DNA from 2 places in the Pseudonocardia oceanicola genome. Region 2 is predicted to be linked to the other one. Evidence: predicted binding sites of a transcription regulator. Region 2 holds the regulator's gene; the other holds the start of a gene.

Region 1 (11,721 bases), on a different contig from region 2:
GCTTCAGGGCCACGCCCAGGCCGAGCAGCACCGCGGCCACCGTCGCCCGGGTCCGCAGCGGCATCTCGCGACGCAGCCCGTGCAGCACGAACACCGCAGCGACCGCGCAGGCAACGGCCGGCAGGTCCCAGTTGTGGAAGGCGTAGAGCACGAGGGGTGGGCCGAGGGCCCACACCAACGCGCGCCAGCGGGCGAGCCGGCCCAGCATCCAGCCGGTGACCAGCCCGAACGGTGCCAGGATCAGCGCCGACGCGAGCAGGAAGCCCGCGTCCGTCGACGCCCCGAGGGCCCCGAGCCACATCAGCACGCCGGTGAGCACCGGGTACTCGACGGTGCCGCCCCGCAGCTGACCGTCCGGGGAGATCGAGCCGTCGACGTAGGGGAAGACGTGCCGGTCCACGTCGCGGCCGAGCCACAGCTTCTGGATGTCCGAGTAGCAGACGTCCCGGTACTGCCGGACCGCGTGGTCGGGGGTGGAGCGGCCGGCCGCGTCGAACTCGGGCCCGGTGCAGCGCGCCTTGTTCGCGTAGCCGAGCAACAGCGTCAGCCCGGTGAGCACCACGAGCAGGACCAGCCCCGCGGTACCGAGCGGCGCCCTGCGGGTGCCCTCGCCGGATCGGCCGTGGGGCCCCGCGCCCGGCGTGCTCGCCGCGGCGGGGCCGAGCGGCCGGGAGGTGGGGTGCGACGTCCCGGTGTCCGGCGCTGCAGGGTCGGCGGGCCGCGCGACCGGGGCGCCCGCGGCCGCGCGCTCGTTCACCGCCCGAGCTTCTCGCGCAGGAACGCGATGTCCGCCGCCTGGCCCTCGGCGGGGGTCTCCACCACGACCGGGGCGCCCGCCGCGGCGCACACCGCCGCCAGGACCTCGGGCTCGATGGTCCCGGAGGTGACGCCTGCGTGGCGGTCGCGCGCGGAGTCGAACTCGTCCCGCGAGTTGTTCAGGTGCACCAGGTCGATCCGGCCCGTGATCGCCTTCGCCCGGTCCACGACGTCGACCAGGTCCTCGCCGGCGGCGAAGGCGTGGCAGGTGTCCAGGCAGAAGCCGACGCCGAACTCGCCCACCGCGTCCCACAGCCGGGCCAGCGCCTCGAACCTTCGGGCCATCGCGTTGTCGCCGCCCGCGGTGTTCTCGATGAACACCGGCACCGCGAAACCGCCCTCGTCCTGCTGGCGCTGCACGAACTTGCGCCAGTTGTCCACGCCGACGGCCGGGTCCTCGTCCTTCGTGACGTGCCCGCCGTGCACGACCAGCCCGATCGCGCCGACCGCCCGCGCGGCCTCCGCGTGCTGCACCACCAGCTTGCGGGAGGGGATGCGGATGCGGTTGTTCGGCGAGGCCACGTTGACGACGTACGGCGAGTGGACCACCGTCGCGACCTCCGCGGCCGCGAGTGCCTCCGCGTGCGGGTGCGGCTGCGGCTTCTTCCACCCCTGCGGGTCGGCGAGGAAGAACTGCACGATCTCCGCCCCCCGCTCGGCCGCCGCGGCGAGGGGGTCGTCGTCGCGGACGTGGGCACCGATGAGCATGCCGACGAGGGTAGTGACAACCACCGACGTTCCCGCACTCCCGCCGCGCCCGGCCCCGGGACCCGGCGTCACCCGGGTCCCCGCACGACCGGCCGCGCCCGTCGCGGCGCCCGCACCGGGTCCGGTGGGTCCTTCACCACCGCGAACGACCGCCGGGGGCGGGGCCGGTCGGGCGAAAACGCGCTGGTAACCTCGTGGGCAACCGCTCCGACCGGTGGCCACCCGGGCCGCCGCGACGAGCCGGACCCGTGCCCCGTGCCGCGGTCCGGCCCGATTCTGTCGGTGCGGGGTGAGAACCTCCTGCCGCGGAAGCGCCGCGGCCGTTCCAGTCCACAGGAGGTGAGTGGTTCTCATGCGTCACTACGAGCTCATGGTCATTCTCGACCCGAGCCTGGACGAGCGCACGGTGCAGCCGTCGCTGGAGACCTTCCTGAACGTCGTCCGCTCCGACGGCGGTTCGGTGGAGAAGATCGAGGTCTGGGGCAAGCGCCGCCTCGCCTACGAGATCGCCAAGAACGCCGAGGGCATCTACGCGGTGCTCGAGGTGCAGGCGGAGCCGGCCACCGTGGCCGAGCTCGACCGCCAGCTGGGTCTGAACGAGTCCGTCCTGCGCACGAAGGTGCTGCGCAAGGAGCCGACGAAGGCCGCGAAGGCCGCCCCCGCGCGCACGCCCGCCCCCGCCGCGAGCTGAGGAGGCCCCATGGCCGGCGAGACTGTGATCACCGTGGTCGGCAACCTCACCGCCGACCCGGAGCTGCGGTTCACCCCCTCCGGGGCGGCCGTCGCCAACTTCACGGTGGCGTCCACGCCGCGCACCTTCGACCGCCAGTCCGGCGAGTGGAAGGACGGCGAGGCGCTGTTCCTGCGCTGCAACATCTGGCGTCAGGCCGCGGAGAACGTCGCCGAGACGCTCACCCGTGGTGCGCGCGTCATCGTGCAGGGCCGGCTGCGGCAGCGGTCGTTCGAGACCCGCGAGGGTGAGAAGCGCACCGTCATCGAGATGGAGGTCGACGAGGTCGGCCCCTCGCTGCGCTACGCCACTGCCAAGGTCAACAAGGTCAGCCGCGGCGGTGGCAGCGGCGGCTTCGGCGGCGGCGGCGGTGGCGGCTTCGGTGGTGGTGGCAGCAGCCAGGGTGGCGGCGGCTACGACGACCCGTGGGGCTCCGCCCCGCCGGCCGGGAGCGGTCCCGCCGCGGACGACGAGCCTCCCTTCTGACCTCGATCCACACCCCCGCGCCGAGCGCGGGGACCGGTACATCCAGGAGCACCAGCAATGCCCAAGCCCGTCCTGCGCAAGCCGAAGAAGAAGGTCTGCGCCTTCTGCAAGGACAAGGCCCAGGAGATCGACTACAAGGACACCGGCCTGCTGCGGAAGTTCATCTCCGACCGCGGCAAGATCCGGGCCCGCCGCGTGACCGGCAACTGCCGGCAGCACCAGCGGGACGTCGCCGTCGCGGTGAAGAACAGCCGCGAGGTCGCCCTCCTGCCGTACACCTCGACCGCTCGCTGACCTGAGGAAGGAGTAGCACCGTGAAGCTCATCCTCACGGCCGACGTGCCCAACCTGGGCGCGCCCGGCGACATCGTCGAGGTCAAGGACGGCTACGGCCGCAACTACCTGCTCCCGCGCCAGTTCGCGATCGTCGCGACCCGGGGCGCCGAGAAGCAGGTCGAGCAGATCCGCCGCGCCCAGAAGGCCCGGCAGATCCGCGACCTGGGCCACGCCCAGGAGGTCGCCGCGTCGCTCAAGGAGCTCTCCGTGAGCATCAAGGCGAAGGCCGCGAGCGACTCGGGCCGGCTGTTCGGCTCGGTCACGCCGGCCCAGGTCGTCGACGCCGTGCGCGCCGCCGGCGGCCCGGCCCTCGACCGGCACTCGGTCGAGATCGGCGAGCAGATCAAGACGGTGGGTTCCCACCCGGTGAAGGTCCGCCTGCACCCGGAGGTCACCACCGAGCTGCAGGTGTCGGTCGTCTCCGCCTGACACCGGCACCCGACGGGCTCCAGTCCGTCACCGTCCGTAACGGGGGCGGGATGCGGTCACTGCGACCGGGTCCCGCCCTCGCGGCGTTCTCGGACTCCACCTCGCCCTCGGTGTCGGGCCGTGGGGCGTGCCCGGGGTGCCCCGCGACGGAGCGGCGACACATCGACCGTACGGCGCGTGGCAACGACACGCGGAGGTTGCGCCTGCATCGCTCGGTGACCTCCCGGGTGCGCCGGGTGGACAGCGACCGGCCGCGGGCCGACACGCCCGTGACAGGACGCGCCGGGTACGTCGGGAAAGAAAGTTGTCCACACCGCTCCCCAGGCCCCTGAACTGGGAAGACACGCGCTGGACAGTGGTTGTCCCCACAGTGTCCACAGGTCGCTGGGGAGGCCCGCCTGCCCTGTCCCGGATCCGTCCCCACGCCCTCCCCAGGGTTGTCCACACTCCGGTTTGGGTCCGGGCGCGGACTCCCCTAGCGTCACGTGCTCGGGCCGCGCGGATGATCGCCCGCCCACCCGCGGACCGTTCGTCGCACGCCACCCCAGGGCGCGACCCCGGTCGCGCGCGGGCGGAGGAGCGCTCCCGGGCGCGGCGGCGGGAATCGGCTGCGAATCGAACTTGTGTTCGATATGATGAGGCCAGCGGTGACAGGGGGTGACGTCGAGCATGGCGGTGACGGATGACCGTCCGAATCGGCCGTGGGCCGTCCGCGACGGTGAGGGCCGTCCGGGCGGCGAGGCCGCGGGCGGGGCCGTCCCGAACCCGTTCGATCGTCAGCCCCCGCAGGACCTCACGGCCGAGCAGTCGGTGCTGGGCGGGATGCTGCTGAGCAAGGACGCGATCGCGGACGTGGTGGAGGTGCTGCGGCCGGACGACTTCTACCGGCCCGCGCACCAGACCGTCTACGACTGCATCCTCGACCTCTACGGCCGGGGCGAGCCGGCGGATGCGGTCACGGTGTCGGCGGAGCTGCAGCGCCGCGGGGAGCTGATCCGGCTGGGTGGGGCGCCGTACCTGCACACGTTGATCGCCACGGTGCCGACCGCGGCGAACGCGGCGTACTACGCCGAGATCGTGGCGGAGAAGGCCACGTTGCGCCGGCTGGTCGAGGCGGGCACCCGGATCGTGCAGCTGGGGTATCACGGGGCCGAGGGCGCGGAGGTCGAGGAGGTCGTCGACCGGGCGCAGGCGGCGATCTACGAGGTCACCGAGCGCTCCACCAGCGAGGACTACGTCCCGCTCGAGGAGCTGCTGCAGCCGACCATGGACGAGATCGACGCGATCGCCTCTCGCGGCGGGGTCTCGCTGGGGGTGCCGACCGGGTTCGCGGATCTCGACGCGTGCACCAACGGGCTGCACCCGGGGCAGATGGTCGTCGTCGCGGCGCGCCCGGGTCTGGGCAAGTCCACCTTGGGGCTGGACTTCGCGCGCTCGTGCTCGATCAAGCACCAGATGACCAGCGCGGTGTTCTCGCTGGAGATGAGCAAGTCCGAGATCGTGATGCGGTTGCTGTCGGCGGAGGCGCGGATCCGGCTGGCGGACATGCGTGCGGGCCGGATGAGCGACGACGACTGGACCCGGATGGCGCGGCGGATGTCGGAGATCTCCGAGGCGCCGCTGTTCATCGACGACTCGCCGAACCTGACGTTGATGGAGATCCGGGCCAAGGCGCGCCGGCTCAAGCAGCGCAACGACCTGAAGCTGATCATCCTGGACTACCTGCAGCTGATGACCTCCGGACGCAAGGTCGAGTCCCGCCAGCAGGAGGTGTCGGAGTTCTCCCGGCAGATCAAGCTGCTGGCCAAGGAGCTCGAGGTGCCGGTGGTGGCGATCAGCCAGCTCAACCGTGGCCCGGAGCAGCGCACGGACAAGCGGCCGATGATCTCGGACCTGCGTGAGTCCGGCTCGATCGAGCAGGACGCGGACATGGTCATCCTGCTGCACCGGCCGGACGCCTTCGAGCGGGACGACCCGCGCGCGGGCGAGGCCGACCTGATCCTGGCCAAGCACCGCAACGGCCCCACCAACACCATCACCGTCGCCCACCAGCTGCACTACAGCCGCTTCGCCGACCTCGCCCACGGCTGACGAGCGAGTGAAGCCGTGACGCACTCCGGCGCCCGCGGACCTCGCGTGAGGGAACCATAACGCGCTCAAGTGGCCGCAATTCGTGCGTTATGGAACCATACTGCGCCCTGGCAGCCGCGAATATCGCGTTCTGGAACCATACTGCGCTCAGGTGGTTGCTCTGACGCCCGCCGATCCTGCGTTGCGGAACCACACTGCGCTCACGTAGCCGCACGGCTCGCGTGGTGGAGCCATCATGCGCAGGGCCTAGTGGCAGGCGTCCTCGTGCCCCACGTGCGCGTGTCGCTCGACCTGCAGCGTGCTGTGGGTGAGGCCGAACCGCTCGCGGAGCGCGGTGCCGGCGCGGTCGAGCACGGAGCCGCCGCAGCCCGTCGCGTTGGCCTCCTGGTCGGCCACCACCAGGTGCGCGGACATGGACGGGGTGCGGTCGTTGATGGCCCAGACGTGGAGGTCGTGCACGTCGGTCACGCCGGGCACGGCGAGCAGCGCGGAGCGGACCTCGGCGACGTCGATCCCGGCCGGCGCGCCTTCCAGCAGGACGTGCCAGACCTCCCGCAGCAGGCCGATCGCCCGCGGCAGGATCAGCGCCGCGATGAGCAACGAGGCGAGGGTGTCCGCGTAGGGCCATCCGGTCGTGACCAGCACGACCGCGGCCACGATGACCCCGACCGAGCCGAGTGCGTCGCCGAGGACGTGCAGCATCGCCCCGCGAAGGTTCATGTTGCCGCGGTCGCCGCCCGCGAGGATCAGCAGCGACACGACGTTGCCGACGAGCCCCACGGCACCGATGACCAGCAGCGGCAGCCCGGGGATGTGCGCCGGCGCGAACAGCCGCGAGACTCCCTCGACGGCCACCCACACGACGACGGCGATCAGGGCCACGGCGTTGAGCCCCGCCACGAGCACCTCGACCCGGCCGAGCCCGAAGGTCCGGTGGTGGCAGGCCGGCCTGGTCGCGAGCACCGCCGCCAGGACGGCGGCCGCGAGCGCCCCGGCGTCCGTGAGCAGGTGGCCCAGGTCGGCGAGCAGTGCGAGTGATCCGGTGACCAGCGCGCCGACGCCGCCGAGGACGGCGCACGCCAGGGTCACGAGGAGCGCGGCGACCAGCCGGCGGCGGTCGCTCCCCGCGCCGTGGCCGTGCCCGTGTCCGTGACCCGTACCCATGGCCAGGACGCTACACATGCGTGATCGTGCATGCAAAGGGGAAGGGTCACCTCAGCGAGCGGCGCCGGTCACACCGGCTCAGGCCCGAGGTCACGATTGAGTCACGTATACTTCCCCGACGTGCACCCGGATCAACGGCGAGCGGGCCGCCCGTTCCCCAGCCAGCCCTTCGCGATCCCCGGGGGTGCCCCGAACGATGCTCAGTGACCGTGAGCGCAGCCAGTTCGCTCTGATCGAGCAGGGCCTCCTGTCCGGGGATCCGTTGTTCGTGGCCCGGTGCAGTGCGCTCGGCCGCAAGCTGCGCCGCCACCGTCCCGCTCCCGGCGTCGCCGGCCCCGCCCGCCGCCACTCCGTGCACGCGGCAGGGATGGTGCCGACGATCCTGCTCGGCGGCGGCCTGCTGCTGCTCGTGCTCGGTGGGGCGGCCGCCGCGGTGCCCATCGTCGTCGCGGGGGTCCTGATGGCCGTGGCCGCACTCGGCCTGGCCCTGATCGCGCCCCAGCGGCGGGCACGGCCGGACACGCCGTAGGAGACCCTGGGGCCCACGAGATGGGCAGGTAGAACTCCCGGTCGACCAAGGTCCGCCCCTGGTCGAGGCGTAGGCGAGGAACACCCCGAGCTGATAGTTGTCGATCTTCCGAACTCGATGGGCCTCACCTGAATCCGCACCGTGTACGGGCCGCGCGAGCTCGATCGCCATCGCCACGTCGCCGTGGCACTCTGAGGCCTCAGTCTCCGGGGCGGACGTACGCCTGGTGCGAGTGACCCGCCTTGTCCAGCACGTCGACCAGCTCCGCCGGGGTGATCAGCTCACGGGTCTCGTGCCGGTCGAAAGCACCCGACGCGGTCACCGCGAGCGAGATCGCTGCCGCCGCACTGGAGTCGGGCGCCTCGAAGATCACGATGCCGTCGTGGCCCCCGAACATGTAGTACAGCGCTTCGAGCTGGGCGTCCTGGGCCTCGAGCATGGTCCGGACGGCGGCCGTGCGGTCGCTGGGCTTCATCACCATCCGGTTCCACGTCTCCGGGCTGTAGCTGAAGAAGAACGCGAACTTCGCCATCGCCGACCCTCCCTGTGCTCGTGGAGTCGTCCAGCCTCCTCCGACCGCCGCCGGTTGTCGCTGCGTAGAGGTACGTACGGATCGGCGAGCGGAAGGCCGGTGCCGCTCAGCACCGGCCGGTCCGACGCCCGCATCCGCGGGCAGTTCCGGCGCGGAGAGCTGCTGGAACTGATCGCCTTCCGCACCGCGCTGTGCACGGCGCCGAGCGATCCGAGCTGACCACCGTCCAGTTCGCTAGGCCAGGTGCTCCAGGAGGAGACGGTTGGTCTCCTCCGCGCTCTGCATGGTGGCCAGGTGGCCGCCGTGGAGCACCTCCAGGCGCGCCCCGGGAATGCCCTCGGCGATCGTGCGGGCGTGCGGCTCGACGGGGGTCGAGCGGTCCTCGTCCCCGGCGATCACGAGCGTCGGCGCCGCGACGGCCCCCAACCGGTCCCGGTGGTCCCAGACCTCGATCGCCTCGCAGCAGGCCTTGTAGCCGGCGTCGGGCGAGTCGGAGACCCAACCGACGGCCCGCTCGACGACGTCGGGGTGCAGCTCGGCCCAGTCCGGCGTGTACCACTTCTCGACGATCCCCGGGGCCAGCGGCGCCGTGCCGTCGGCCTCGACGGCCTCGATGCGCTGCCGCCAGATCGAGCGGTCCGGGAAGGCCGCGGAGGTGCAGCACAGCGCGAGCCGCGCGATGCGGTCCGGGTGTTCCGAGCCCAGGTACATCCCGACCATCCCGCCGAGCGAGAGGCCGCACCAGTGGACGCGGTCGACGCCCAGCGCGTCGAGGGTGGCCAGGACGGCCTCGGCCAGGGTCTTCATCGTGTACGGGCCGGGCGGCACGGGCGAGGCGCCGTGCCCGAGGTGGTCCATGCGGACGACCCGGAACCGCTCGGCGAGGGCCGGGAGGTTCGGCTCCCACATGGCGAGCGTGCTGCCCAGCGAGCCGAGCATCACGAGCACGGGCCCGTCCTCGGGGCCGTCCGTCCGGGTGTGGAGCAGGTCGGTCATGGGCCCGATCCTGTCATCCGGCCCGGAGCGCGGCGACCTCCGCGGTCGTGGCGGGCGCCGTGCGGCCCACCTCCTCGGCGACCTCCAGCGGCCAGCCGGTCTCGGCCCGCACCCGGTCCACGGAGACGCCCGGGTGGACCTCGGTGAGCACGAGCTCGGCGGTGGCCGGGTCGGGCCGCAGCACTCCCAGGTCGGTGACGACCGCGACCGGACCCGGGCCGCGCAGGCCCGGCTGTGCGCGGTCGGGCGGCCCGGCCGGTGCGCCGGGTGCGGTCACGAAGTCGACGCGCTGGACGAACGCGGTGAGCCGGTGCGGCAGCAGCACGACCACCCGGCCGGCCCCCGCCGCGACGTCCGGGGTGGCCCCGGTCCCGGCGAGCCGCGCCGTGGGCTCGTCGTACTCGCCGAGGACGGTGGTGTTGACGTTGCCGAACGCGTCGACCTGGTCCGCGGCGAGCAGCCCGACGTCCACCCGCCCGCCCTGCAGCCAGTAGCCGCTGAACTCCGCGGCGCCGACGGTCGCGGCGGGCACGCCGTCGACGGTCCCGTCGTCGCCCAACACGGTCAGCCGGGGTGCATGCGTGGCGCGGGCGAGCCGGGCGGCCCGGCGGGCCGCTCCGGGGGCCGCCACGCACACCTCGCCGTCGGTGAGCAGCCGCGCGGCGGTGACGAGCATCTGATCGCTCACGCGCGGATCTCCTCCAGCCAGCTCGTGAAGCGTGCCCGGTCGCCGGAGACGGCCGACCAGGTCCGCTGCCCCCCGCCGTCGGAGGACGGCTCGTGGTCGCGTGCGGCGGCGGGCACCACGGCGATCCGGGTGACCGCGAACGCAGGAAGGACGGGTGCCCCGTGCTCGGGCTCGAGCTCGTCGACGACCTCCTCGACCGTGACGAGCGCCGTACGGGCCGCCAGCACCGCCTCCTTCCGCAGCCCGGGCACACCGTGGAGCTGCACGTTGCCGGTCCGATCGGCCCGTCGGGCGTGCACCACGGCGAGATCGGGGCGCAGCGCCGGCAGCGCGGTGAGCTCCTCGCCGGTGAACGGGCAGCGGACCGTCGCGGTGCGCGTGACGGCCGCGAGGTCCGAGCCGGTGCCACCGCCGCGGACCGTCGCGAAGGGCAGCCCCGAGGCGCCCGCGACGTACCGCGCGGCCATCCCCGCCTGGCTGTGCTCCTCGATCTCGAGCGGTGCCGGCCAGCCGGTGACCAGGGCGTCCCGGATCCGGTGCAGGTCCGGACCGAGCCGGGCGAACACCAGGGCCTTCACGCAGCCCGCGCCGACGAGCTGGTCGGCCGCCGGGCCGGGCACCGTGCCGACGAGGGTGAGGTCGCGTGGCCTGCGTCGCAGGATCGCGCGCACTGCGGCCGCGGGCACCGACGCGCCGGATCCTTCGAGGGCGATCTCCGCGCCGTCGTGCACCAGGGCGTCGACGGCGTCGGCCAGCGGCGAGGTCGTGGCCACGGCGCGAACGTAACGGGCGCACCGGAGGGCGGCAACAGGAGCGACGTGACCGCCGACCCCTGCGGTGCTGGTCACGATCGGGCGCGGCGCGTGCACCGACGGTGCCACCCTCGTCGCATGACCAGCGTCATCCCGCAGAACGAGACCGCCGCCGTCGCCGGTCCCGCCGCGGCCGCCGGCACGTTCCGGCTCGGCGAGGGACCCGTCGTCCACCGACTCGGGTTCGGGGCCATGCGGATCACGGGGCCCGGTGTCTGGGGCCCGCCCGTGGACCCGAAGTCCGCGATCGAGGTGCTGCGCCGCGCCGTCGACCTCGGTGTGAACCTGATCGACACCGCCGACTCGTACGGCCCGGGGACCTCCGAGGAGTTGATCCGCGAGGCCCTGCACCCGTACGACGGCGTGGTCGTCGCGACCAAGGCCGGCTTCCTGCGGCCCGGCCCGGACCGGTGGACGCCGTGCGGACGGCCCGAGTACCTGCGCCAGCAGTGCGAGCTGAGCCTGCGCCGGCTCGACGTCGACCGGATCGACCTGTTCCAGCTGCACCGCGTGGACCCGACGGTCCCGGCCGCGGACCAGTTCGGCGTGCTCGCCGAGCTGCAGGCCGAGGGCAAGATCGGCGCGGTCGGGCTGTCCGAGGTCTCCGTCGAGACGATCGAGCAGGCCCGGGGGGCCGTCGAGGTCGCGACGGTGCAGAACCGCTACAACCTCGTCGACCGCGCGAGCGACGACGTCCTGCGCTACTGCACCGAGAACGGCATCGGCTTCATGCCGTGGCACCCCGTCGCGGCCGGCGCCCTCGCCCAGCCCGGCGGCGCCGTCGCCGAGATCGCCTGGGCGCACGGGGTGACGGCGCCGCAGGTCGCGCTCGCGTGGCTGCTGCAGCGCTCGTCGGTCATGCTCCCGATCCCCGGCACGGCGGACCTCGCCCACCTCGAGGACAACTGCCGTGCCGCGCAGCTGGAGCTCGACCTCGCCGAGATCGACCGCCTCGACGCGGGCCTCACCGAGCTCTGACTACGACGCCCTCCGCTCCGCCCCGGTGACCGCCGGGGCCGCGCGTTCGGCGGTGCGGGTGATGTTGCGGACCATGCCGCCGAAGACGATGCCGTGGAAGGGCGCCACGGACCACCAGTACAGGTGGCCGGCGAGCCCGTGCGGTACGAAGACGGCGCGCTGGGTGTAGCGGGATCCGGCGGGGTCGGGCCCGGCGCCCATCTCCAGCCACGCCAGCCCCGGCACCTTCATCTCGGCACGCAACCGCAGCAGCGTGCCCTCCTCGAGCGCCTCGACGCGCCACCAGTCCAGCGCGTCGCCGGTGTGCAGCCGGTCCGGATCGCGCCGGCCGCGGCTCAGCCCGACCCCGCCGACGAGCCGGTCCATCCACCCGCGCACCGACCAGGCCAGCGGGAACGAGTACCAGCCGCGCTCGCCGCCGATCCCG
Region 2 (11,721 bases):
CGGGTGACGACGCGTATCCCCCGAGACCGCTCGGCGCATCGGCGACACGCGGATGAACAGCGGGGAACGCGCCGTCGGGGTGTCGCGGCGTGTCGTGCCGTCCGGCGTGTCGCCCGCGTCGGTACGCACCGTGGCCGGGCCGGAAGGCCCGCCACCCACGGGGCCGCTCACGGGTCCCACGCGCGGCCCGCGCGAGAGACCGCACTCCACGTGGGACCCCCGGCGTGCGCGCCCGACGACCGGCCGGTTCGCCTCCCCGGCGACCGCGGCGATCGTGTCGCCCGGCCGGGGCGGCGGCTCATCGCGCGACGACGTCGGCGAGCAACCCGAGGACGACCACGACCGTGGCCGAGGCCAGCGCGACCGCCACGACCGCGAGGACACGGTCGAGCACACCGGCCCGGGTCTCGCCCGCCAGCCTGCGCGCCCCGCCCGCGCGTTCGTACCGCGACAGCCGAGAGGGGCGGGGCCGCCGCGGCGGCACGCAGCGGGTGTCGGCGACGGCCGGACGGGGCCTGACGACCGGCCGGCACCCCGGCACCGCGACGGGCCCGTCGGACGGGCGGACCAACCGCGCGCGGGCCCCCGAGGCGTAGGCACCGAGGATCCGCTCCGGTGTGCCGTCGGAGCGGCCGCGGACGGGGTGCGCACGGCCACTCGGCTCGCGGACCCCCGACCGGGGCCGCGGACGGGCCGCCGGCCGCGGCTCGGCCCGCCTTTCGCCCGGCGCGGCAGCCCGCGCGCCGGCCGGCGCGCCGGCACGCACACCGGCCGCCGCCGCACTCCTGGGATCCATGACGACCTCCCACCACCGCGCCGACCTCACCCGAACCGGATGCCCGAGCGACCGGTCGAACGCGTGTGCGATTCCTATCAACCAGCACCGACAGAAAGCGGTGCCCGCCGTGACCGCGGTCGCGGCGGGCCGCCCCCTCACGCGGGGACGCGCAGGACGAGACCCCCGGGCAGCGGCGCCGCGTCGGCTGGCTGCGCGTCGTCCGCCGCGATCCCGTCCACGACGACACCGGCCCCGGCGGGCCCGACGCAGGGCACCGCCCTCCGTGATTCCCGCGCCCGCCACGCCGGCCCCCTCCGCCTCGTCCCCGCCGCTCAGCGGCCGAGTATCGCACACATGTTCGAATCGAACCTCTGTGCGAGTTTCTACCATCACGAGGGACGCCCGTCACGGGTCCTCGCCGACACGATCGGCGTGTCGTTCGAACATGTGTTTGGCGATCGGGCGGATCCGGACTACCGTCCGGAACCGACGGACCGGCCGGGCGTGACCGGGCGGGCCGGCCGGGTCCCTCTCGGCACCGGCCCGCCCGGCGCCGTGGGCCGCGGAACGGGAGTACGGCCCGCCGGAACGGGCACGACGGCCGGGCCGCGGATGCGCGGCGGCCAGGGCCGCGTACCGATCCGGACCGCGAGCCCCGGGCCAGGACTCCGGCCGGGCCAGGACCGGGCCAGGACCGGGGCACGGGCCGGGGCACGGGCCGGACCAGCGGGACACGCCCCCGGACCGGCACCGGGCCGGGACAAGAGCGTGAGACAGGCACACGAGGAGGCGGCAGGCAGATGGCACGGGACGAGCTCGGCGGAGCCGGCGAGACCGGCCGGGAGCCCGGGCAGGTGCGCGCCTTCCCGGACCCGCCGGCGGACCCGGTGGGCCTCACCCCCCGGCAGCGCAAGGTGCTCGAGGTGATCCGGGACTGGGTGGAGCGCTTCGGTTACCCGCCGAGCGTCCGGGAGATCGGCGACGCGGTGGGGCTGACCTCCACCTCGTCGGTGCACCACCAGCTGCGCACGCTGGAGCGGAAGGGCTACCTGCGGCGCGACCCCAACCGGACCCGCGCGGTCGACGTGCGCAGCCCGGAGGAGGAGTCCGGCGGCACCCAGGCCGCCGAGGTCCGTGCCGAGCGGCCCGCGCCGGCGTTCGTGCCGCTGCTCGGCAACATCGCCGCCGGTGGACCGATCCTGGCGGAGCAGGCGGTGGAGAGCGTGTTCCCGCTCCCGCGCGAGATCGTCGGCGAGGGCACACTCTTCCTGCTCAACGTCAAGGGCGACTCGATGATCGAGGCCGCCATCACGGATGGCGACTGGGTCGTGGTGCGCCAGCAGCCGGTGGCCGAGCAGGGCGAGATCGTCGCCGCCATGATCGATGGCGAGGCCACGGTCAAGACCTTCAGGCGCACGGACGGGCAGGTCTGGTTGATGCCGGCCAACCCGGCCTACGAGCCGATCGACGGCAACGAGGCGACGATCCTGGGCCGGGTCGTCGCGGTGCTCCGCCGGCTCTGACCGCGGTTCCCGCGCCTGCAGGTTCCCGCGCCGGCAGGTTCCCGCGCCGGCAGGTCCCGCGCCCGCGGGTTCCCGCGCTGCGCCCGTCAGCGGCCCGGGGGCGGGACCACGATCACGGGGTAGCGGGCGGTGCGGACCAGCACGCCCGCGACCCCGCCGAGCAGCAGGCGTGTCATGAGCGGGTACCCGCGCGCTCCGACGACCAGGACGTCCGTGCGCTCGGGCAGGTCGGCGAGGCCGGCGGCGACCGAACGCCCGATCACCACGTCGGAGAGCGCGTCGATCTCCACCGGCGCCCGGGCGAGCCCCTGCTGCGCGGTCACCCTCGCTGCGGGCACGTCGTCCTCGCCGCTCGCGACCACCACGAACCGCAGTGCGGCCCCGGTCCGGCCGGCGAGGTGCACGGCCAGGACTGCGGCCCGGTCGGCCTCCGCCGTGCCGTCGTAGGCGACCGTGACGACCGTGACGCCCTGGGCAGCCGTGTGCCGGTACCCCCGCGGCGCGATGGCGACGGGACACCGCGCCGACGGCAACAGCCGCTGCACGGTGCCGCCCGGGGCGAGCCGGCCGAGCAGACCGCCACCCGTCGAGCCGACCACCAGCACGGCGGCGCCGACCTCCTCGGCGTGCTCGGCGAGGACCGTCGCCGCGGGGCCCGGCCCGAGCGGGGCGAACTCCGGTTCGCCGGGCCCGCCGGCCCCACCGATCAGCTCCCGCGCCCGGCCGAACCGCTCCCGCGCGACCTCCTCGACCTTCTCCCGCCACCGCGGGTCGCGGGCCATCGCCGAGTAACCCAGCCCGTCCGTCGGGTGGACGGTGGCGACGACGTTCGTCAGCCCCGTCAACCGGGCCAGCTGTGCGCCCAGGACCAGGGCGTCGTGGCCTCCCGGCGTGTCCTCGTAGGCGGTCACGATCGGCACCGCGGCCCCCCTCCTCCCGGCGGGCTCAGCCTAGGTGGACCGCGACCGCCCGGACCCCCGGCGCGACCAGCCTTAACTGGCTCGTCACACGCGGGAGCGGCGCCGCGCGTGCAGCGCCATCGCGCCCGCGGCCAGGCCCAGCACGACGACGGCGGCCCCGGCCCCGATCGCCGCGGGCAGCCAGTCCGGGGCGGGCTCCGGCGGGGTCGCCGGCGGCGGTGGCGCGACGACGGGCTCGGCCGGTGCGGCGGCGAGCGTCGCAGCGACCGCACCGGGCACCGCACGGAGCCGGCCACGGTCCAGGCCGCGGGTCTCGGACCCGGAGAGCAGGGTGCCGTCCGGCAGGAACGCGAGTGCCTCGCCCTGGGGCTCGCCGGGCAGCGGGACCTGGAGCGGGGTGCCCTGCAGCGCCGCGACCAGGTCGCCCGACGCCGGTACCCGGTAGAGCCACGCGTCGGTGTAGGTCCGTAGCGCGACGACCTCGCGGCCCGCACTCGTCGCCCCACCGGTCACGGTGAAGGCCCCGAGGGCGCCGATCGGGCCGCCGGATGTCTCCGAGCGCGGGAAGCCCGCCGAGCCGGCGCGCATCAGCGGCGTGGGTCCGGGCACGGCGAGCGGCTCCGCGGGCCGGTAGACCCCGGCGATGCCGCCGACCTCCTTGGTGACGATCACGGGCACGCCGTCGGCGCCGATCAGGAGGGCCTCGGCGTCGTGCGGGCCGTCGGGGTAGGTCAGCCGGTGCAGCCGCGGGGCGCCGTCGGCCGGCAGCACGAGGAGGGCGATGGTGTCCCGGGCCCGGTCGTTGTCCCCGGTGTCGGCGACCCAGAACGCGCCGTCGGGCGCGACGGCGAGGTCCTCGGCGTCGTACGGGTCCAGGTCCGCGGTCCTTGTCCCGATCACCGCGCACGTGCCCGGGTCGAGCCGGTACAGCGCGACCCGACGGCCGCCGTCGCTCATCGCCCAGACTCGGCCGTCGGGGCCGACGGCGAGGCCGGAGAGCTCCACGAGCCGGCGATCGGTGACCGTGCAGCGCTCCTCGGGCGCCGCCGGCGCCGCGCCGGCCGGAACCGCGAGCAGCAGTGTCAGCAGGAGGACGGCACCGATCGCGAGCCCGATGCCGCGGGCGCGCTCAGCGCCGCGCAGCGACGTGCGCCCCGGCACCGGCGCCCACGGCCCCGTTCCCGGATCCGTCTGCACTGCGCGAGCCTGCCCGGTCCGCGCCGCCCGCCGGCGACCCCGCCCCCGCGACCGCGAACGGCACGGCCGCGACCGCGAGCTCCGGGCCCACCCGGACGTGCAGCCGGGTGCCCTCGGGCGTGTGCTCGGAGGCGAGCACCTCGCCGTCCGAGTGCAGCCGCGCGACCAGCCCGCCCTCGGTGTAGGGGACGAGCAGCTCGAGGTCGACCTCGGGGCGCGGGAGCCTCTCGGCGATGCAGGCCGTGAGCCGCGCGACCCCGTCGCCCCGGTGCGCGGAGACGAACACCGCGTCGGGCAGCAGGTGCCGCAGCCGGGCCAGCGCCAGGTCACCGGCCGCGTCCGTCTTGTTGACGACGAGCAGCTCCTGGGGCATGGTCCCGCCCTGCTCCTCGCCGATCTCGACCAGGACCTTGCGCACGGCGGCGATCTGGTCCTCCGGCAACGGGTCCGAGGCGTCGACGACGTGGAGCAGCAGGTCCGCCTGGGCGGCCTCCTCCAGCGTCGAGCGGAAGGCCTCGACGAGCTGGTGCGGCAGGTGCCGCACGAACCCGACGGTGTCGGTGAGCGTGTAGGTGCGCCCGTCCGGCGTCGCGGCGCGGCGGGTCGTGGGGTCCAGGGTGGCGAACAGCGCGTCCTCGACCAGGACACCCGCGTCCGTCAACGCGTTGAGCAGCGAGGACTTGCCGGCGTTGGTGTAGCCGACGATCGCGACGCTCGGCACGTCGTTGCGGCGGCGGGCGCCGCGCTGGGTGTCCCGGACCCGGCTCATCGCGGCGATCTCGCGGCGCAGCTTGGACATGCGGTGACGGATGCGTCGGCGGTCCAGCTCGATCTTGGTCTCACCGGGACCACGGCCACCGATGCCGACACCGCCGGCGGCGCGGCCGCCGACCTGCCGGGACAGCGCCTCACCCCAGCCGCGCAGCCGCGGCAGGAGGTAGGACAGCTGGGCCAGCTCGACCTGGGCCTTGCCGTCCCGGGAGCGGGCGTGCTGGGCGAAGATGTCGAGGATCAGGGCGGTCCGGTCGATCACCTTGACCTTGAGCTTGTCCTCCAGCTGGCGCAGCTGTCCGGGCGAGAGCTCGCCGTCGCAGATCACGGTGTCGGCGCCGGCGGCCTGCACGGCGTGCGCCAGCTCGTCGACCTTGCCGGAGCCGATGAAGGTGGCGGGGTCGGGCTTGCTCCGCCGCTGGACCAGGCCGTCCATGACCTGGGAGCCGGCGGTCTCGGCGAGCCGGGCCAGCTCGACGAGCGAGGCGTTGGCCCGCTCCGAGCTGCCCTCGGTCCAGACCCCGACGAGCACGACGCGCTCGAGCCGCAGCCGCCGGTACTCGACCTCGGTGACGTCCGTGAGTTCGGTCGACAGACCTGCGACCCGCCGGAGCGAGGACCGTTCCTCCAGCTCCATCTCGCCCCGCGAAGGGTCGAGAGCATCGTCGGCAGGCGTGTAGCGCAGGGGGGTTTCAGTCATCGTGAGGTCGAGTGTCCCACGTTTCGGGGCGCCGTGTCGGCCGGTTTCACCCGCGCGTCATCCTGCGCACTCCCACCACGATCGATCCAGTTCACCGTGTGCGACCAGCACGGCCGGCCCGTGCAGGACGGTCGAGGTCCCCCCGTCGCGGACCGTGACCTCCAGCCGCCCGCCCGGGGTGTCGACCGGCAACCGGCCCTCGGCGCGCCCGGCCGCCCGCAGCGCCGCCACGACGGCCGCCACGGTGCCGGTGCCGCACGACCGGGTCTCGCCCACGCCCCGCTCGTGCACCCGCATCGCGACCGGCTCGTCGCCGCGGGCGGGGGCGACGAACTCGACGTTGGCCCCGTTCGGGAAGAGCTCCTCGTCCCGGCCCGGCGGCACGGTCAGGTCCAACCCGGCGAGATCGGTGTCGGTGACGCAGGCGAGGTGCGGGTTCCCGACGTCGACGGCCACGCCCGGGAACTCCCGCCCGCCGACCCGCGCGACGGACGCGGCGCCGACCCGCGCCGGGCCCATCTCGACGGACACCTGGTCGGCCTCGAACGTGACCCGCTTGACGCCCGCGCGGGTGCCCAGTGGCAGCTCCGTACCGCGGAACCAGCCCGCGTGCTGCAGGTACCGGGCAAAGACCCGCACGCCGTTGCCGCACATCTCGGCGACCGACCCGTCGGCGTTGCGGTAGTCCATGAACCACTCGGGACCGTCGACGCCCAGCGCGGCCGACCGGACCACGCGCAGCACCCCGTCCGCCCCGAGCCCGCGCCGCCGGTCGCAGAGGGCGGCGACCCGCTCCGGCGTGAGGTCGAGGGCGCCGTCGGGGTCGGGCAGCACGACGAAGTCGTTCTGCGTGCCGTGGCCCTTGGCGAACGGGATGCCGTCACTCACAGGACAAGCCTACGAGCCGCCGACGACAGTTCCGGATCCGCGCCGTCGAGCCAGTGGATGCGGGGGTCGCGGCGGAACCACGAGCGCTGCCGGCGCACGAACCGGCGGGTGGCACGCACGATCTCCGCGGCGGCCGTCGCCAGGTCGTACTCGCCGTCCAGCGCCGCGACGACCTGCCGGTAGCCCAGCGCCCGCGACGCCGTCCGGCCCTCCCGTAAACCCTTCTCCAGCAGCCCGCGGGTCTCCTCGACCAGCCCCTGCTCCAGCATCAGGTCCACCCGCCGGGACACGCGCTCGTCGAGTTCGGCCGTGTCCCGGTCCACCCCGATCAGCGCGGCGTCGTACCGGGGGGTGCGCTGCCCCGGCAGCGTCGCCCGGAAGGGGCGGCCGGTCAGCTCGATGACCTCGAGCGCCCGGACGATCCGGCGCCCGTTGCCGGGCAGCACGTTCCGCGCCGCCGCGGGGTCGACCTCGGCCAGCCTGCGGTGCAGGGCCGGGGCCCCGACGGCGGCCAGCTCGGCCTCCCACCGGCCGCGGACCGCCGGGTCGGTGCCGGGGAACTCCAGCTCGTCGACCACGGCCTGGACGTAGAGCCCCGATCCCCCGACCAGGACCGGCGTCCGTCCGGTGGCGAGCAGCGCCTCGATCGTGGAACGCGCCTCCCGCTGGTAGACGGCCACGGAGGCGGTCTCGGTGACGTCGAGGACGTCGAGCTGGTGGTGCGGGACGGCCCGGCGCTCGGCGACCGGCAGCTTGGCGGTGCCGATGTCGAGGCCGCGGTAGAGCTGCATGGCGTCGGCGTTGACGACCTCGCCGCCCAGCGCCTCGGCCAGGTCCAGGCCCAGGTCCGACTTGCCGGTCGCGGTCGGCCCGACGACGGCGACGAGCCTCGTCATGCCGGCGTCCAGACGGCCACGTGGTAGGCCACGCCGTACGGCGCGGCCGAGTACAGCAGCTCGCCGCGCCAGTCCCGGTCCTCCGCGGCCCCGGCGAGGACCTGCCACGGGGCGCGGCCGGCGGCCCACAGCTCGGCGGCGAGCCCCCGGTCGAGCGCGGCCAGGGGCGCGGGGTCGCCGTGCTCGAGCGCCTTCGCGACGCCGGCGTCGAAGGGCCCGGCCCGCTCGTCGAGATGGCCGGGCGCCTTCTCGGTGTGGGTGGCCGCGCCGTCGCCGACGATCAGCAGCCCGACGGGACCCGTCGCGGCGTCGGCCTCGGCGGCCAGTGCCCGGCCGAGCCGGAGGCACTCCTCGGTGGGGGCGTCGTCGGCGACGACCTCGCCGCGGATGCGCGGCTCCCGGCCGGTCCCGCCGGCGGCCCAGCCGGCCACGAGCAGGGGCAGCGGCAGCTCCGGGTCCGGGACGCCGGCTCCGGGCCCGAGTGCGACGCGGACGTCGCGGCCGAAGCCGAGGAACGTCCCGGCCGTCGCGGGCGGGACGGTGCGGCGCCCTCCGGGGTCGGCGCCCACGGCGATCCAGTCGGGGGCCGCGTCGGCGAGCCGGGCCGCGGCGGTGCGCACGGCCGAGCGCAGCTCCGCCGTCTCCCCCGCGGCTCCCGCGGCCAGTTCCGGGACGAGGAGCGGGGGGTGCGGGAGCACGACGACCAGCGACAGCACCCGACCGACACTAGGCCGTGTTCAGAGAACCGCAGATCGCGGTCTCCGCGCCCGGATCGTGCCCCGCGGCGTCGCCGCCCGCGGCCGAGTACGCCCGGTACGAGGCCGGGACGGCGCCTTGCCGGACACGACCCGGATCACGAAGCCCATCGACCAGGACCTTCTGAACGCGGCCCGGAGCCTTCTGAACACGCGGTGCGGTCCCGCGGGCCGCACCTCGGGCGCCGTGATCGCCCGGCCCGGACGGTGCCGGGGCTTCGTGATCGCCGGTCGGGACCGTCGGGTGCCGGATACGGCGGCTACCGGTCCCGGACGGCGATCACGGCAGTGGGCAGGGAGCCGGCAGCCCGATCCGCGGACGCCGGCAGGGGCGCGACCCGGCGGGCGCAGGAGGCACGCGCCGCGACGGGGTCACGGACGGACCCGCGGCGGCCTGCCCGGGCGCCACCCGGGGCATGATCACCCTCTGTGGCCGGTCGGGACCGGAGCGTCGCACCGGCGGCGACTCGGCGCGCTCAGGCGGCCGCCCGCGGTCTCGTCCGGGTCGCGGCGGTTCCGCGCGCCCCCGCGACCTGTTTGAATTCCGCCGACCGGTGGTCGCGCGGCGCGACCGGCCGGTTCGTGCACGGCCCCGGCGTTCCACGACGGGGCGCCCGTCCCCGCGGCGGGCCCGAACGAGGGAGGACGACGGTGTCGGACGAGCACACGGACGAGACGCAGCGGGAGGACCGGCCCGGTGCCGGCGCGGGTGCGCCCGATCAGGACGCCGCGCAGGAACCCGGACCGGGCGCGGAGGCGGCGGAGCAGGAGGCCGCGGAGCAGGAGGCGCCCGCCGCAGCCGAGCCGCACGCCACCGAACCCGCCGCAGCCGAGCCGCACGCCACCGAACCCGCCGCTCCGAGGCCCGCTCCCCCGGCGCCGGTCTCCCCGGCGCCGGTCTCCCCGACGCCGGCCCCGCCGAAGCCCGGTCCCCCCAAGCCCGGCCCGCCCCCCGGCGCGAAGCCCGGCCCGCGACCGGGCCCACCCCCGGGCGCCCGGCCGGCCCGCCCGGCCGCGGCTGCGCCGGTGGCCCGGTCGGCGGCCCCGCCCGCCGAGCCCTCGCCCGTGGCGACGGCGTCGGAGAACCCCTCCCGCTGGGGCCGGGTCGACGCCGAGGGCGGCGTCTTCGTGCACACCGCCGGTGGCGAGCGGCGGGTCGGTTCCTGGCAGGCCGGCGCACCCGACGAGGGCCTGGCCCACTTCGCCCGCCGGTTCGACGACCTGCTCGCCGAGACCGAACTGCTCGTCGCCCGGCTCGCCACCGGCGGCGGGGACCCGAAACACGCCTTGACCAGCGCGAAGGCCCTGCGGGACGGACTGGACGAGGCGGCCGTCGTCGGCGACCTGGACGGCCTGCGCAAGCGGCTCGACGAGCTGATCGGGATGGCCGAGGACGCGGTGGCCGCGGCCCGCACCGCCCGCGACGAGCAGCGGCACGCCGCGATCACCCGCAAGGAGGCCCTGGTCGCCGAGGCCGAGACCATGGCCGCCGAGGCCACCCAGTGGAAGCAGGCGGGCGACCGCTACAAGGCGATCCTCGACGAGTGGCGCACGATCAAGGGCATCGATCGTAAGACCGACGAGGCCCTGTGGAAGCGCTTCTCCCGCGCCCGCGAGGCCTTCAACCGGCGCCGCGGCTCGCACTTCGCCGACCTGGACCGCCAGCGCGCGGGGGCGAAGGCGCGCAAGGAGGAGCTGGTCGCCGAGGCCGAGGCGCTCGCCGACTCCGACGACTGGGGCCCCACCGCCGCCCGCTACCGCGACCTCATGACGGAGTGGAAGGCGGCTGGCCGCGCGCAGAAGGACGCCGACGACGCGCTCTGGCACCGGTTCCGCACCGCCCAGGACGCCTTCTTCTCGCGCCGTTCGTCGGTCTTCGCGGAGCGCGACTCCGAGTTCGCGGCGAACGCCCAGGCCAAGCGGGCCCTGCTCGACGAGGCCGAGAAGATCGACACTTCCGACCCCGACGCCGCCCGGATCGCCCTGCGCGGCGTCCAGGAGCGCTGGGAGGAGATCGGCAAGGTCCCGCGGGAGGACATGCGACCGCTGGAGCAGCGCCTGCGCGCCGTCGAGGATGCGGTCCGGGAGGCCGCGGACCGGCAGTGGCACCGGACCGACCCCGAGGCCGAGGCCCGGGTCGCCCAGTTCCGCGAGCGCGTCGCCCAGTTCGAGGCGCAGGCCGAGAAGGCGCACGCGGCCGGCGACCGGCGGCGCGCCGAACGGGCGGAGGCGCAGGCCGCGCAGTGGCGGGAGTGGCTGGAGACCGCGGAGCAGTCCGTCCAGGACCGCTGATCAGGCGGCACGAGCGGCGGTGATCCTCATCCGGGCAGCGGAACGGTCGACGTTCCCGACGCTCGGCGGCCCGGGCGTGGACCACCCCGAACGGACCGGACGCCTACCGGCGCTGGAGGGCGATGCGGGCCCAGGTGAAGGTCAGCAGCCCCACCCCGACCACCGCGAGGACGAGGCCGGGGCCGGGGCCCTCGACCCCCTCGGGCGCCAGGGTCTGCCGGCTCCACACCGCCCACACGCCGTTGACCAGCGAGATGCCGCACCCGACGGCGGAGACCCAGGCCAGGGCCCAGTACCGGGTGGACAGCGCGAGGGCCGAGGCGACGACCCCGAACGCGGTGGCCGTGAAGGTGAACAGCCGCGGCAGCGGCCCGGCCGACTCCGCGCCGACCAGCAGCTGCCAGCCGGTGGCGCCGGCCACCCAGGGCAGCAGCAGCCCGGCCACGACGACCACCGTGCCGATCGCCGCCACCAGCGCCGCCAGGCCGGGATCGATCCGCCGCTCCACCCGCCGGGCCACCCCGGCCAGCTCGGTCTCGAGGGCCGACAGCGCCGGGTCCGACTCCCGGTCCCAGGGCGCCCGGTCGCTCCCCGCCCCCGGCCGGTCCCGGGGGCTCCGCTCGTCGCTCATCGTCCGCTCCGTCCGTCCCTCGCTCGATCCTCCGCTCACGGTCCCTGCACCCCGCAGCCCGCCGCCACCGGCTCGACGGCCGGTCGGCCGAAGCCCGGCAGGCCCAGGCCCGTCGGCGCCCCGCCCGGCCGCTGCCCGGCCTCGTGCGCGTCGCCGGCCCGGGTGCGGCGGTGGTGGCGCACCCCGTCGTCCGCGACGAGGTGGTGCGGCGCGCCGTACCCGACGCGAACCGTGACCACGTCACCGGGGCGGACGCCCTCCCGCCCCGGCGCGAAGTGCACCAGCCGGCCGTCCCGGGCCCGCCCGCTCATCCGCCGGGTGGCGCCGTCCTTGCGACCCTCGCCCGTGCTCACCAGAACCTCGACCTCGC

Evidence for each region. The regulator LexA, encoded in region 2, represses DNA repair genes until DNA is damaged. The targets are predictions, from matches to a motif close to CGAACACGTGTTCG.
Region 1: a site for LexA is predicted at 4,121-4,134, ahead of dnaB (replicative DNA helicase). Genes of this name have one in related genera too.

The regions. Positions count from the first base shown of each region.
Region 1 is NZ_JBJZON010000023.1:48,667-60,387, reverse strand. It holds partial or broken gene ACL02T_RS26585 (glycosyltransferase 87 family protein) at 1-64, opposite strand, end outside; gene ACL02T_RS26580 (deoxyribonuclease IV) at 754-1,524, opposite strand; gene rpsF (30S ribosomal protein S6) at 1,877-2,215, shown strand; gene ACL02T_RS26570 (single-stranded DNA-binding protein) at 2,225-2,740, shown strand; gene rpsR (30S ribosomal protein S18) at 2,798-3,034, shown strand; gene rplI (50S ribosomal protein L9) at 3,055-3,504, shown strand; gene dnaB (replicative DNA helicase) at 4,174-5,595, shown strand; gene ACL02T_RS26550 (cation diffusion facilitator family transporter) at 5,842-6,759, opposite strand; gene ACL02T_RS26545 (DUF3040 domain-containing protein) at 6,956-7,288, shown strand; gene ACL02T_RS26540 (GYD domain-containing protein) at 7,488-7,820, opposite strand; gene pcaD (3-oxoadipate enol-lactonase) at 8,055-8,816, opposite strand; gene ACL02T_RS26530 (CoA-transferase) at 8,830-9,504, opposite strand; gene ACL02T_RS26525 (CoA transferase subunit A) at 9,501-10,277, opposite strand; gene ACL02T_RS26520 (aldo/keto reductase) at 10,395-11,294, shown strand; gene ACL02T_RS26515 (SDR family oxidoreductase) at 11,295-11,721, opposite strand, start outside.
Region 2 is NZ_JBJZON010000013.1:92,032-103,752, reverse strand. It holds gene ACL02T_RS19310 (hypothetical protein) at 299-796, opposite strand; gene lexA (transcriptional repressor LexA) at 1,579-2,301, shown strand; gene ACL02T_RS19300 (universal stress protein) at 2,388-3,221, opposite strand; gene ACL02T_RS19295 (SMP-30/gluconolactonase/LRE family protein) at 3,306-4,382, opposite strand; gene hflX (GTPase HflX) at 4,351-5,889, opposite strand; gene dapF (diaminopimelate epimerase) at 5,947-6,777, opposite strand; gene miaA (tRNA (adenosine(37)-N6)-dimethylallyltransferase MiaA) at 6,774-7,673, opposite strand; gene ACL02T_RS19275 (class III extradiol ring-cleavage dioxygenase family protein) at 7,670-8,389, opposite strand; gene ACL02T_RS19270 (DUF349 domain-containing protein) at 9,455-10,720, shown strand; gene ACL02T_RS19265 (Rv2732c family membrane protein) at 10,824-11,351, opposite strand; gene miaB (tRNA (N6-isopentenyl adenosine(37)-C2)-methylthiotransferase MiaB) at 11,387-11,721, opposite strand, start outside.